2 regions of the Streptomyces nitrosporeus genome follow, and region 2 is predicted to be linked to the other one. Evidence: riboswitches for the same ligand, from Rfam matches in the RefSeq annotation. Region 2 holds a riboswitch; the other holds the start of a gene.
What was found. A riboswitch is a leader RNA that binds a small molecule or an ion and turns the genes downstream of it on or off. The one in region 2 is predicted to bind cyclic di-AMP.
Positions count from the first base shown of each region.

Region 1: it holds a riboswitch for cyclic di-AMP, as region 2 does, so the genes downstream of both, CP967_RS02180 (M23 family metallopeptidase) here and CP967_RS07470 (M23 family metallopeptidase) in region 2, are expected to answer to the same signal.

Region 1 is NZ_CP023702.1:476,749-483,789, forward strand. Features, by position in the region: gene CP967_RS02160 (STM4013/SEN3800 family hydrolase) at 1-549, shown strand, start outside; gene CP967_RS02165 (STM4012 family radical SAM protein) at 549-1,940, shown strand; gene CP967_RS02170 (STM4011 family radical SAM protein) at 1,955-3,013, shown strand; gene CP967_RS02175 (SGNH/GDSL hydrolase family protein) at 3,075-3,902, opposite strand; gene CP967_RS02180 (M23 family metallopeptidase) at 4,161-5,066, opposite strand; cyclic di-AMP (ydaO/yuaA leader) riboswitch at 5,069-5,225, opposite strand; gene CP967_RS02185 (tyrosine-protein phosphatase) at 5,648-6,457, shown strand; gene CP967_RS33825 (DUF6126 family protein) at 6,584-6,757, opposite strand; gene CP967_RS02190 (helix-turn-helix domain-containing protein) at 6,834-7,041, opposite strand, start outside.
Region 2 is NZ_CP023702.1:1,752,453-1,759,493, forward strand. Features, by position in the region: gene CP967_RS07440 (MerR family transcriptional regulator) at 17-355, opposite strand; gene CP967_RS07445 (hypothetical protein) at 1,277-1,633, shown strand; gene CP967_RS07450 (cold-shock protein) at 2,034-2,237, opposite strand; gene CP967_RS07455 (DUF2975 domain-containing protein) at 2,725-3,222, shown strand; gene CP967_RS07460 (helix-turn-helix domain-containing protein) at 3,222-3,440, shown strand; gene CP967_RS07470 (M23 family metallopeptidase) at 3,576-4,340, opposite strand; cyclic di-AMP (ydaO/yuaA leader) riboswitch at 4,354-4,520, opposite strand; gene CP967_RS07475 (M16 family metallopeptidase) at 4,738-6,120, opposite strand; gene CP967_RS07480 (M16 family metallopeptidase) at 6,147-7,041, opposite strand, start outside.

The DNA.
Region 1 (7,041 bases), 1.3 Mb from region 2:
TCCACCGCCGGGAACACCTTCGTCCACGAGGCCCCCGACCTGCCCTCCGGTCTCGCCCGGGCCGGGTACCGCACGGTGTGCATCGGCGGTGTCGGGTTCTTCAACCGGCGGCCGCCGCTCGGCTCGGTGCTGCCCGGCATGTTCCAGGAGAGCCACTGGGAGCCGGAGTTCGGTGTCGCCTCGCCGACCTCCTTCGAGGCGCAGGTGGCCCGCGCCGAGCAGGTCGTGGCCGCGCTGCCGCCGGACCGGCGGCTGTTCCTCTTCGTCAACGTGTCGGCGATGCACCAGCCCAACTGGTTCCATCTGCCCGGTGCCACCGCCGACGCGGGTGACTCCCGCGCGACCCACGCCGCCGCCCTGGAGTACGTCGACCGGCACATCGGCCGCCTCTTCGCCGCCGCGAGCAGCCGCCGGCGGTGTTTCGCGATCGTCTGCTCCGACCACGGCACCGCGTACGGCGACGACGGCTACACCGGCCACCGGCTGGGCCACGAATCCGTCTGGACCGTGCCGTACGCCCACTTCTTCCTCGACCCGGGGGCATCCTGATGACCAGCACCACCGACATCACGGGCACCGCGGACGCGGGTGACCCGGCCGCCGGCGGCCCGTACCGGAGCTATGTCTACGCCTACCCGCACAAGACGGCCTACCGCCCCCTCGGCGGGCACCCCGCCGGACGGCCGCCGCTGAGGGAACTGTGGGCGGGCGAGCCCAAGGACGCGCTCTCCCTCTACCTCCACATCCCGTTCTGCGAGGTCCGCTGCGGCTTCTGCAACCTCTTCACCAGGATCGGCGCGCCCGACGAGCTGAGCACGCGTTACCTCGACGCCCTGGACCGGCAGGCCGGGGCGGTCCGGGACGCGCTGGGCGACCGGGAGCCGGTGCGTTTCGCCTCCGCCGCCTTCGGCGGGGGCACGCCCACCTTCCTCACGGCGGGTGAGCTGGAGCGGCTCTGCGACATCGCGGAGAAGCGGATGGGCGCGGATCTGCTCTCGGTCCCGCTGTCGGTGGAGACGTCCCCGTCGACCGCAACGGCGGACCGGCTGGCGGTCCTCGCCGGCCGGGGGGCGACCCGGGTGAGTATCGGTGTCCAGAGCTTCGTCGACGCCGAGGCCCGCGCCGCCGTCCGCCCGCAGCACCGCTCGGAGGTGGAGGCCGCCCTCGGCCGGATACGCGACGCCCGCGTTCCCGTCCTCAACATCGACCTGATCTACGGCATCGACGGGCAGACGGAGCGGAGCTGGCTCTTCTCGCTCGACGCCGCCCTGGCCTGGGGCCCCGAAGAGCTGTACCTCTACCCGCTGTACGTACGGCCGCTGACGGGTCTCGGCCGGAGCGCCCGGGTGGCCGGCGCCGCCGATCCTGCCTGGGACGAGCAGCGGCTGCGGCTGTACCGCGCGGGACGCGACCACCTTCTGGCCCACGGCTACGAGCAGGTGTCGATGCGCATGTTCCGCCGTGCCGGCGCTCCGCGGGCCGGGGCCGAGGACCACGCCTGCCAGACCGACGGCATGATCGGTCTGGGCTGTGGTGCCCGGTCCTACACCTCCACGTTGCACTACTCCTTCGACTACGCCGTGGAGATGCGGGAGATCCGGGGCATCATCGACGCCTTCACCGCCGCGGAGGACTTCTCCCGTGCCGAGGTCGGCCGTTACGTGACGGGGGACGAGGCCCGCCGGCGCCATCTGCTGCAGTCGGTGCTCCAGGCCGAGGGCATGCGGACGGACGGTTACCGGGAGAGGTTCGGGTCCGAGCCCTTCGCCGACTTCCCCCGCGAGCTGGGGCTCTTCGCCCGGCGCGGCTGGCTGGACCCGTCGGCGGGCCCCGGACTGCTGCGGCTGTCACCGGAGGGGCTGGCCCACTCCGACGCCCTGGGCCCGGAGCTGTTCTCCCCTTCCGTGCGGGCCGCGATGGCCGCGTACGAGGCGAAGTGAGCCGCCCGGTGGACGTGCGCCCGCCGTCCGTCGCGGCCCCGGCGGGATCCGGGGCCCCGACGGCACCCGACGGTCTGACGATCCTCTACCGCGGCCCGCTGGCCTCCTGCGACTACGACTGCCCCTACTGCCCGTTCGCCAAGCGCCGGGACAGCGTCGAGCGGCTGCGGGCGGACCGCGCCGCGCTGGAGCGCTTCACCGGATGGGCGGCCGGGCGGACCGGCGAGCGGCTGTCGGTGCTGTTCACCCCGTGGGGCGAGGGCCTGGTGCGCTCGTGGTACCGGCGGGCACTCGTCGAGCTGTCCCGGTTGCCGCACATCGGCCGGGTCGCGATCCAGACCAACCTCAGCGGCCGCACCGCGTGGCTGGCGGACGCCGACCGGGACAAGGCCGCCCTGTGGTGCACCTACCATCCGGGCCAGACCCCGTACGGACGTTTCCTCGGCCGGTGCCGGGAGCTGTCGGAGCTGGGGGTCCGCTTCAGCGTGGGGGTGGTGGGTCTGGAGGAGCACCTGGAGGAGGCGCGAAGACTGCGGGCCGCGCTGCCGTCCGAGGTGTACCTGTGGGTCAACGCGGCCGAGGGCCGCAGCTACACGGACGAGGAGGCCGGCCGCTGGACGGACCTGGACCCGCTGTTCCCCTACAGCCGGTATCCGCACGCCTCGGCCGGTCTGCCCTGCCGGACGGGCGAGTCGGTGATCTCGGTCGACGGTGACGGGACGGTGCGCCGCTGCCATTTCGTCCGGACCGAGCTGGGCAACCTCTACGACGGCAGCTACCGCCGCTCGCTCGGGCCGCGTGGCTGCCCGCTCCAGGTCTGCGACTGCCATATCGGCTATGTGCACCTGGAGACACTGCCGTTGTACGACGTCTTCGCGGGCGGTGTGCTGGAGCGGATCCCCGCCTCTCCGGCACCCGCCTTCCCGGCGCCCGCTGCCCCGGCAGCCGCTCCCCCGGTGCCCCTCCTCCCGGCGTCCGCCCTCCCGGCTCCGGCCCCCGCCGGGACGGCCGCGCCGGGCGGGCCCGCCAGAGCGGCCGCTGCCCGGCGTACGCTCCCGCTGCTCCCGCCCTGACCGGGCCCCGGGCCCGCGGCGACCTGCCGGGCCCGGGATCAGGGGCCCCGGGATCAGGGGCTCAGAGAGGCAGCAGGTCCGGACGCTTGGCTTCCACATGGTCTCCGGAGGACTCGCCGCGCAGCCGGCGTCCGATCCACGGGACGAGGTACTCGCGTGCCCAGTGGATGTCGTCGCGCCGGACCTCGAGGGTGCCCCGCTGCGCCTGCGGCGGCCACGCCTGGTCCGGATCGGCCGGCACGTCGAGCCCGAGCACCTGGGCCGCCCGCAGCGCCACCCGGGTGTGCCCCTCGGGCGAGAGGTGCAGCCGGTCGTCGTCCCAGGCCCGCCGGTCCTGCACGGACCGCAGCGACCACAGGTCGAGGACCGGGCAGTCGTAGCGGTCGGCGATGGCCCGGACATGGGCGGTGTACGTGGCCACCTTGCCGCGCAGGTGCCGGAGCACCGGGATGCCACGGGTGTCGAAGCCGGTGGTCACCATGACCGTTCCGACCGACCGCTTCAGGTCGGCGACGGCCCGCTCGAAGCGTTCGGCCACGTCATCGGGGTCGGAGCCGGGCCGGATGATGTCGTTGCCGCCCGCGCAGAAGCTCACCAGATCCGGTGCGAGCTCCTTCGCCCGGGGAACCTGCTCCTCGACTATCTGGTCGAGGAGGCGTCCGCGTACGGCGAGATTGGCGTACCGGAAGTGCCCGTGCGGATCGTCCGCGCGGCCGGTCGCTGCATCGGGGAGGGGGAGCTGGTCCGCGAGGAGGACCGCGAAACGGTCCGCCCAGCCGACGAACGCCCCGTCGGGGCCGGGGTCGCCGACTCCCTCGGTGAAGCTGTCGCCTATCGCTGCGTACGACCCGATGATGCCTCGTTGGTTGTTTCTCGAATCGTCTGCCACGGGCACACATCTTGCCTTGCGGAATGTGACCTACGCGACCGTAATAAGGGGTTGACGGGTGGTGACAAAGACCACCCGGTCAGTTTTTGGTAAAGGAGGAATAAGTGGGGCCGGCGAAGGCGCCGCGGCAGGGGCCGCCGTGGGACGGGCTCCCGGGACGGAGGGGTCCGGGAACGGCGGGAGGGGCGGTGCGCCGCCGCGCACCGCCCCTCCCGTCCGGATGGAGCCGTCCCGCCCGTCCCGGCGGGTGAGGCCGTGTCAGATGGAGACGCCGTGCGAACGCAGGTAGGCGATCGGGTCGACGTCCGAGCCGTAGCCCGGGCCGGTGCGGACCTCGAAGTGGAGGTGCGGACCGGTGGAGTTGCCGGTGGAGCCGGAGAGGCCGATCTGCTGGCCGCCGGTCACGCTCTGGCCCGCGGACACGCCGAGCGAGGACAGGTGGGCGTACTGGGAGTACATGCCGTCGCTGTGCTGGATGACGACCTCGTTGCCGTACGAGCCGCTCCAGCCGGCCGAGACGACGGTGCCGTCGCCGATGGCCCGGACGCTGGTGCCGGAGGCCGCCTGGAAGTCGGAGCCGGTGTGGTAGCCGCTGGACCAGCTGGCGCCGGAAGCGCGGTACTGCGTGGTGACGTTGGCGCTCTCCACCGGGGTGGTGAAGCCGGAGCCGCTGCTCTCGGCCGCCGGGGCCTCGGACGCCTCCTCGGCCGGCGCCTTCGCGGTCTGCGCGGCCGGGGTCGCGGGCGCGGTCTCCGCCGCCTTCTCCTCGGTGGCGGACTGCGCGGCGGCCTGGGAAGCCCCGGCCCCGAGGGTCAGCTTCATACCCGGGAAGATCAGACCGGGGTCGTCGCCGACGACGTCCCGGTTGTCCTGGTAGAGCTTCTCCCAGCCGCCCTTGACCTTCTGGTCGGACGCGATCTTCGCCAGGTAGTCGCCCGCGACCACGGAATAGGTCTTCGGGGTGCCGGTCTTCCCGGAGTCCGACGCGGCCGCGGCCTGGTGCGCGGCGGTGGCGCCGGCCGCGGGGGCGGCCTGCTCGGCCGCGAAGGCGCCGGTGGCGCCGATCAGCGGGAGGGCGAGAACGGCGCCGCCGGTCCCGACGGCGAGGACGCCGCGGACGATCGGACCGGACTTGGCACGGCGGTGCTTACCCTGTGCGGGCATGGGGGTTTCCTCTCCGGCGCCTGCGAGGTGAGCTGTCGGGTTCGGGCTGGAGATGCCCGGCCGCGTGGGGACGCGTCTTAACCCCGAGCCGTTCCGGATCGCTCCGGCCGGCGGCTTACCTGGTTCCCCCGCTCCTGCCACACGTGGTGAGTGCGGATTCCGGGCGGCGGCAGGATTAGGCGTTCCGTCCGGATTGACGGTGACCGTAAGCGAGCCGGGACGCCGGGAACAAGCCGCGGATTGCGCAGCGGAATGCGGGCCTCAATTCCGTGCCGGAATTCCGGTCACCCTCCGTGGATCACGGATCTTGGATTTCCGCGCGGGGTACGGAATGTCCACCGCGGATGCCGCCACACACCGTCACGGATATGATCCCGCTCACCCGCCTCCCACCATCTCCCGCACAAGAAGGGCATGTTCTCTTAAATGCACCAATACGGACATGCGGTATTCGGTGATCATTTCTCCGCCGGGATATCCGGCCCTGCGGGCGGGACGATCGCCGGACGCGTCGATGTCGTATCGTCGCGGGCGTGCCCCGTCGGCGAGCGGCGCCGACGCCAGACACCCCAGGAGTCCTTGTGACGCAGCTGCCAGAGGTTCCGCCGGCCGACACCGAGCTGACCGGCGTACGCAACTTCCGCGACGTGGGCGGGCTGCCGACCACGGACGGCCGCAGGGTGCGGTTCGGGCGCCTCTACCGCAGCGGCCACCTGGCGCACGCCACCGGGGCCGACACCGCGTTCCTGGCCTCCCTGGGACTGCACACGGTCTTCGACTTCCGCAACGCGGCCGACCGCAAGCTGGACGGGCACGACGTGGAGCTGCCCGGGGTCCGCAACGTCGGCATCCCGCTCTCCGACCCGGCGGACGGCGCCGAGTTCTGGCGGCTGGTGCGGAACGGGGACATCGGGCAGCTGCGGTCGATCCTGGCGGGGACCAAGGGCAGGGACCGCATGATCGCCTCCTACCGGACGATCATCAAGGACCGCACCGCGGAGCACAGCAGGGTGCTGCACGCACTGGCCGAGGACAGCATCCCTGCGCTGATGCACTGCGCCGCCGGCAAGGACCGCGCCGGCCTGTCGATCGCCGTGACACTGCTGGCCGCCGGGGTGGAGAAGGACGCCATCGAGGCCGACTACCTCAAGTCCGACGACGTGCGCCGCAGGTACCGGGTGCAGCGTGGCGACACGTCGGCGGCGGGCATGTCGGACGAGGTGGCGGAGTTGCTCGACCCGCTCTTCGGCGCGCACCGGGATTACCTCGCCGCGGCCTTCACCACCATCGAGGAGACCTGGGGCGGCACGGAGCGCTATCTGTCCGAGGGGCTGAAGCTGGCTCCGGAGACCCGCGAACGGCTGGTCGAGCGCCTGATAGAGGACGTCTGACACCGGCGGGGCGGCCGGTGCGCCTCGCGGCATCCGCCGCCCGGCTCCCGCCGGAGGCGGGGCACCGGGGTCCGGCGGCCGCCTCCCGGGAGCTCCGGGCGCCCCTTCCGTCCCCGTCCGGGGTTCTCAGCCCTCGCCCGCGACGGTGAACAGCAGGTAGAGGAAGGCCGCGATGACGTGACCGGCCACCAGGTAGGCGAAGAGCCGGATGACGACGCCGCGCGGCATCCTGCGTTCCTGGGTGTCCCGGTTCTTCGGCTTGGCGGGGCTGAGCGGGTCGTAGTGCTCTGAATCGGACATGGCATGTCCTCTCTTCCGCCCGGAGGCCGGAGGGAGACGGAGGGTTCGAGGTGGCCGGAGAGGGCCGGGGGCGCCGTCAGAGACGGTGGGCCCCGTCACCCAGGCACAGTTCCGCCACGGGGCTCTGCAGCAGGGTGTGGACGAAGAGCAGTTGGGCGCCCGCGCGGTCGAGTGCCGAGATCCGGTGCGGGGTGAGGGAGCCGTAGTGCGCGCTGTCCCCGGGATCGAGGTCGTGCAGCGTCTCCCCCAGGACGACCCGCAGCCGCCCCCCGAGGACGTAGAGC
Region 2 (7,041 bases):
GGCCCGGACGGGCCGCTCAGTCCGAACTGTCGTCCGCCTTCGCCGCCGCCCGGCGGTATTCGGCGTTGATGCGCTGGGCCTCCTCGAGCTGGTCCTCGAGGATGATGATCCGGCAGGCGGCCTCGATCGGGGTGCCCTGGTCGACGAGTTCCCGGGCCCGGGCCGCGATCCGCAGCTGATAGCGGGAGTAGCGCCGGTGGCCGCCCTCGGACCGCAGCGGGGTGATGAGCCGGGCCTCGCCCAGAGCGCGGAGGAAGCCGGCGTTGGTGCCGAGCATCTCCACCGCCCGCCCCATCGTGTAGGCGGGGTAGTCGTCGTCGTCGAGCCGGCCGCCGAGCGGATTGTCCGCTGTCATCTGCACCTCTTCCTGGGAACGCGTCGAGGGGCCTTGGTGCCGTACGGCACCAAGGCCCCGAAGGAAATTCAACACCATCCGCCGGCTTCGATGCTGCGCCGGCCTTCTGTTTCCGCAGGTCCGCCCCGAGAGGGGAGGCCGTGCGGGGATCGCGGCTGCCTGACCGGGGACCACCTTCCGTTCCGGGGGTCTTGCGGTGCCCGGGCCGCACCCCTCGCGCCCGGGCGATCCTGATGGCGTCTTCCTCCTCTGCCGGAATACCGTCTCCGCCGCGCGGGCGGTCGCCGCCGATGCCCCCGGTGTGGCGGGCACCTTCCCGGCAGCCGCCCTCCCGCCCCTTACGTCCGGGGCGGGAGGGGCCACTGCCGATCCCAGCACGCGCGCCCGCAGTCCGGCGCCTTTGCTGGGTTCACCTCATGGAACGACTGCGGTTCTTCCCACTGGGTCATACCGCGGCGGCCCCTGGAACCGCGGGCCGCCCGGTGCGGCGCCAGTCCCGTCACCGTCCTGCTACCACCTGGCTCCGGAACTCCGCCACCGCACCGTACTGCGACTGCTGCTGCCCGGCAGTCCATCCCTGCCGGGCTCTCGAACCTTGGCTACGGAAGAAATATTAGGCACGGAAGAGCGCGTTGTCTACCTTCGCCAAGACAGATTCTGGCGTGTCGGCCGATGAGGTATCCAGGTGCGTACGGATCAGAGGTCGAGCAGGTCCTCTCCGGGCCTCCCCCGCTCCCCCACACGGCCGACGCTGCTCCGTGACTCCCGCCACACGCCCGCCGGAGCGGGGGCCGGCCCGTCCGGTCGGGGCGGGCGACGGGGCCCCTCCCACGCGGACGCCACCGCCGGGGCGGGGCCACCGGCCGCCGTCCCCCGGGCCTCCGGTTCCACCCGCCCGGCCCGTGAATAGAATCGGCTCTCATGTCGAAGCCTGACGAACTGCTCGTCGACGTCGCCGCCATGGTGGAGTCCGGGCACAGCAATCAGATGTCCTTGACCGTCGTGACCGGTGGGAGCGTCATCACCGGGCGACTGGCCCCCGAAGCCGTGTGGAGGCAGCGGGTGTCGGAGGTCCTGACGGACTCCGCCCGCCTGGGCGAGTTCGCCGACATCTTCACCGCCACCGACGGCCCCGAGGACGGCCCTCCCACGCATCTCCACTTCCATGTCGCCCGCATCCTCCAGGGGACGGTGGGCATTCCGGAGACCGGCGGGATGTACCGGGTCTCCATCGAGGACGTCACCGCCTGGACCGTGGGCGACTTCAGCTACCACTGATACCGGCGCACCGGCGGGCGCGGTGCGCCGGCCGGTGCGCCGCGCCGCCTCGCGTCACGGAAACGAACCCGAGCGAAAACCGAGAAAAAGAGAACACGATACGGCTGGGCCGTACCCGTGCCCGGCCGCAGGAAAAGCGACCGGGCACGGGTACGTATCTCCGGAACGGGGCACAAAAAAATCCCGCGCCAGGGCGCGGGGACCGGAGACAGGGCCGGAAACCCGGGATGCGGCAGGGCCGGTACCCGATATCACGAAGAACCGGATCAGCGGACCGGAACAGGAAAGGACGGGGCCAAAAAAGCCGGGTCCGGGATTTCACCGAAGGGCCGACCTCGGCCCGGACGGCGCCGGGGCCCGCACCTTCAGGAGGTGCGGGCCCCGGCGCGTGGGCGCGAGATCAGGCGGGAACGATGTTCTCGGCCGTCGGGCCCTTCTGGCCCTGCGCGATGTCGAAGTTCACCTTCTGGCCTTCCTGCAGCTCACGGAAGCCCTGGGCGGCGATGTTCGAGTAGTGGGCGAACACGTCGGCGCCGCCACCGTCCTGCTCGATGAAGCCGAAGCCCTTTTCCGCGTTGAACCACTTCACGGTGCCAGATGCCATGTCTGTCTCCTTCGGGGTGATACCCGGAGCCCACACCGTGTGGCCTCCGGTTGTCGCACGCCGTTCACCCCGACCGGCCGATGACCGGAAATACTTGAATGCGGTCCGAGGTGGTTGCCACCTCGGAGACACCTACGTTTTGGGATCCACAACTGCAACTGACTTCGACAGTAGCACGGTGGCGACCGCACGGAATGATCCGGAATTCCGAACGACCCACCGGCGGAGATTCCCTCGCCGCACCCCTTCGTTATTTCTCACTCCGCGGGAACACATATCGACGCGCCGGAGAAGAAGCATTTCGGGGTGGCGCCCACCGGACCGGGACACCCCCACGGCTCCACCGGCCGGCCACGAGCCGGCGGAGGGCGGGCGTCCGGGGCGTTTCGGATACCCGCCCCGCCTTCACGGGCACCGGCACCGCACCCCTTGCTCGACCTATCGCTTATCGATAGCTTTCTATCGTTGGACGATCGAGGGAGAGATGATGGGACGCATGACCGTGCTCGCCCTGCGGGCGGTACTCGCGGCACTGCTCATGGGCTCGGTATTCGTACAGGCCGTGATGGTGCCGCTGCTGGCCATGGATCTGGGTGACCTCGCCGCGGATCACGCGTATCTGCGGACCCCGCTGCTCACGATCGTCGTCCTGGGCTTCGTGACGGTCGAGATCGTCCTGGTCTGCGTATGGCGGCTGGTGACGATGGTCCGGCGCGGGACGGTCTTCTCGCACGCCGCCTTCCGCCATGTGCACGTGGTGATCGGCGCTGTCGTGGCGGCCGCCCTGCTGGTCCTCGCCCTCGCGGTCCTCCTGGCCCCCGGCGAAGCCGTGGCCCCGGGCGTGGTGCTCCTGGTCTGCGGGGCGGCCGTCGCCGTCCTCGGTGTGGCGCTCGTCGTGCTCGTGCTGCGGATGCTGCTCGCCCAGGCCGTCGCACGTGACGTCGAGGCGGCGCGGATGCGGGCCGAACTGGACGTGGTGATCTGATGCCGATCGTCGTCGGCATCGATGTGATGCTCGCGAAGCGGAAGATGTCCGTGGGCGAGCTCGCGGAACGGGTCGGGATCACCCCCGCCAACCTCGCGGTGCTCAAGAACGGACGGGCGAAGGCGGTCCGCTTCGCGACACTCGCGGCGCTGTGCGAGGCGCTCGACTGCCAGCCGGGAGACCTGCTGCGGTGGGAGGCGGCCGAGGAGGAGGGGTGACCGGCCGGCCGCCGTGGACGCCGGGCCGCCCCGGAGCCCCGCGCCCGGCCCGTGCCGGGGGGCCGGGCGCGGGACGGGGAGCCGGTGCGGGACGGGGGCCGGGCGTGGGACGGGGCCCGGTGCGGACCGCGTCGCTCAGAGCTGGACGCCGTGCGAACGGAGGTAGGCGACCGGGTCCATGTCGGAGCCGTAGTCCGGGGTCGTACGGGCCTCGAAGTGCAGGTGCGGGCCCGTGGAGTTGCCGGTGGAGCCGGAGAGGCCGATCTGCCGGCCCGCGGCGACGCTCTGGCCGACGGACACGTCGATCGAGGAGAGGTGTCCGTACTGGGTGTAGGTGCCGTCCGTCATCCGGAGCACGACGTTGTTGCCGTACGCGCCTCCCCATCCGGCTTCGACGACCGTGCCGGCGCCCACCGCGACGACGGAGCTGCCGGACGCGGCGCGGAAGTCCACGCCCGAGTGGCTGCCGGAGGACCAGAGGGAGCCCCCGGACCTGTAGCCGGTGGTGACGTACGAGCCGGCGACCGGGAGGCGGAAGGCGTTGAGCCGGGCGCGTTCGGCGGCACGGGCGGCGCGGGCCTCGGCCTCGCGGGCCTCCTCGGCGCGCGCCTCGGCCCTGCGCTCGGCCTCCGCCTGGGCCTCCGCCTTCGCGGCGAGCTCGGCCTGGCGCAGCTGGGCCTCGGCCTGGGCGTCGATCCGGTCGGCGAGGGTGCTGCCCATCGAGACGGCCTGGGTCAGTCCGGTGCCCCCCGCCGGGGCCGCTTCCGCGGCGAGGGCCGGGGAGGCTGCGGCGCCGACGACGCCGGCGGCGGCCAGGACCGCGACACCGGCGGCCCGGGTGCTCCTGCGGGCCGGACGGCTCGGGGCACGGTGCTTCCCGGTGGCACGGGTGAACGCCATGGAGGGGCGGTTCCTTTCCTTCCTTCTCGCCTACCGGGTTAGCTGACGGGTTCGGAGCAGGAAGGTCTCCTACGGGCACCTGGGCCCTCGCGGGGCCCGGACGTCCGATTCACCCCAGGGACACGGTGGGTCCCCGGCTCCCCTGGCTCGCGCCTGACGGGGACTCGGCGATGGCTGCCCGGCGCCGCGGATGCGGCATACGTCCGGCGGACAGCCGAGCCGACGCTAGGCGGGAGGGCTTTCGATCACCAAGCGGACAGGCCCTTTTGTCGGACATCCCACAGGGCATACCCCCTCTTTCGGACCATTCCGGGCGTGGGGTGGCGTGGGTACGCCAGGGGCCCCGGCGAGCGCTTCCGCTCGCCGGGGCCCCTGGGAGGAGGACGGTGACCGTCCGTCAGCCGTTGACGACCGTCACCTCTCCGATGCCCAGTTCCCGCACCGGGCCGGCGATCCGGGCGGCGTCCCCGACCAGCACGGTGACGAGCCGGTCCACCGGGAAGGCGTTCACCACGGCGGCGGTCGCCTCGACCGTGCCGGTCTCGGCCAGGCGCGCGTACAGGTGGGCCTGGTAGTCGTCCGGGAGGTGCTGCTCCACCTGGTCGGCCAGGGTCGCCGCGACGGAGGCGGCGGTCTCGAACTTCAGCGGGGCGACGCCCACGAGGTTCTGCACCGCGGTCTCCCGCTCGGCGTCGGTGAGCCCTTCCGCCGCCAGCGTCCGCAGGACCTTCCACAGGTCCTCCAGCGCGGGGCCGGTGGACTCGGTGTCCACCGAGCCGCTGATGGCCAGCATCGCTGCTCCGGTCGCCCCGGCGGCGGAGCCGGGCGCGGTGGAGCGCAGCACCTGGGCGAAGGCCCGGACGCCGTAGGTGTAGCCCTTCTCCTCACGCAGGACCCGGTCCAGCCGTGAGGTGAGGGTTCCGCCCAGGCAGTAGGTGCCGAGGACCTGGGCCGGCCAGACGCTGTCGTGGCGGTCGGCGCCGATCCGGCCGATCAGCAGCTGGGTCTGCACGGCTCCGGGGCGGTCGACGACGATCACCCGGCCGGTGTCGTCCGCGGTGATCGGGGGGACCGGACGGGCCTGGGCGGTGTTCCCGGACCAGTCGCCGAGAGTACCGGCGAGCAGGGCGTCCAGATCGACGCCGGTGAGGTCGCCGACGATCACCGCGGTGGCGGTGGACGGCCGCACATGGGCGTCGTAGAAGGCCCGTACGGCGGCCGCGTCGATGCTCCGCACGGTCTCCTCGGTGCCCTGGCGGGGCCGGGACATCCGCGCGGTGGCCGGGAAGAGCTCCCTGGAGAGCTGCTTGGCGGCACGCCGGGCCGGATTGGCCTGCTCGTGCGGGATCTCGTCCAGGCGGTTGCCGACCAGGCGCTCCACCTCGTCCTCCGCGAAGGCGGGGGCCCGCAGCGCCTCGGCGACCAGGCCCAGCGCCTTGGCCAGCCGGGAGACCGGGACCTCCAGCGAGACCCGTACACCCGGGTGGTCGGCGTGGGCGTCGAGGGTGGCGCCGCACCGTTCCAGTTCGGCGGCGAACTCCTCGGCGGAGCGCTTGTCGGTGCCCTCCGACAGTGCGCGCGCCATGATCGTGGCCACACCGTCCAGGCCCTCGGGCTCGGCGTCCAGCGGTGCCTGGAGGAAGATCTCCACGGCGACGACCTGCTGGCCGGGCCGGTGGCAGCGCAGCACGGTCAGGCCGTTGGGCAGGGCGCCCCGGTCGGGCGCCGGGAAGGCCCAGGGCCGGGCCTCGCCCGCGGTCGGCTGCGGGTGGTACTCCATCGCTACTCCCGTCACGGCGGCGTCGGTCACTTGTCCGCCCCCTCGTGCGCGTCGGTGCCGGCGTCCTGTGCCGCCGCGTCGCTGTCGTCGGCCGGTTCGACCGGTTCGTAGACCAGCACCGCCCTGTTGTCCGGGCGCAGCCGCTCCTGGGCGACCGCCCTGACCTCCTCGGCCGTCACGTCCAGCACCCGCCCCACGGCGGTGAGGGCGAGCTGGGGGTCGCCGAAGAGGACGGCGTAGCGGCACAGTTCGTCGGCGCGGCCCGCGACCGTGCCGAGCCGGTCCAGCCACTCGCGTTCCAGCTGGGCCTGGGCGCGTTCCATCTCCTCGGGGGTGGGGCCTTCGGCGGCGAAGCGCGTCAGCTCGTCGTCGACGGCCGCCTCGATCCGCTCCACCTCGACCCCGCCGGACGTCTTGACGTCCAGCCAGCCCAGCGAGGGCGCGCCGGCGAGCCTGAGCAGTCCGAAGCCCGCGGCGACCGCCGTACGGTCGCGGCGGACCAGGCGGTTGTGCAGGCGGGAGGACTCCCCGCCGCCGAGCACGGTCAGCGCGAGGTCGGCTGCGTCGCACGCGCGGGTGCCGTCGTGCGGGAGGCGGTAGGCGGCCATCAGGGCGCGGGCCGGCACCTCCTCGTGGACGACCTCGCGCAGCTGCCCGCCGATGACGTCGGGGAGCGTGCCGTCACGCGGCGGCTGCTTGCCGTCGTGGGAGGGGATGGAGCCGAAGTACTTCTCGATCCAGGCGAGCGTCTGCTCCGGGTCGATGTCGCCGACGACGGAGAGCACCGCGTTGTTGGGGGCGTAGTACGTACGGAAGAAGGTGCGCGCGTCCTCGAGGGTCGCGGCGTCCAGATCGGCCATCGAGCCGATCGGGGTGTGGTGGTAGGGGTGGCCCTCCGGGTACGCCAGCGCCGTGAGCCTC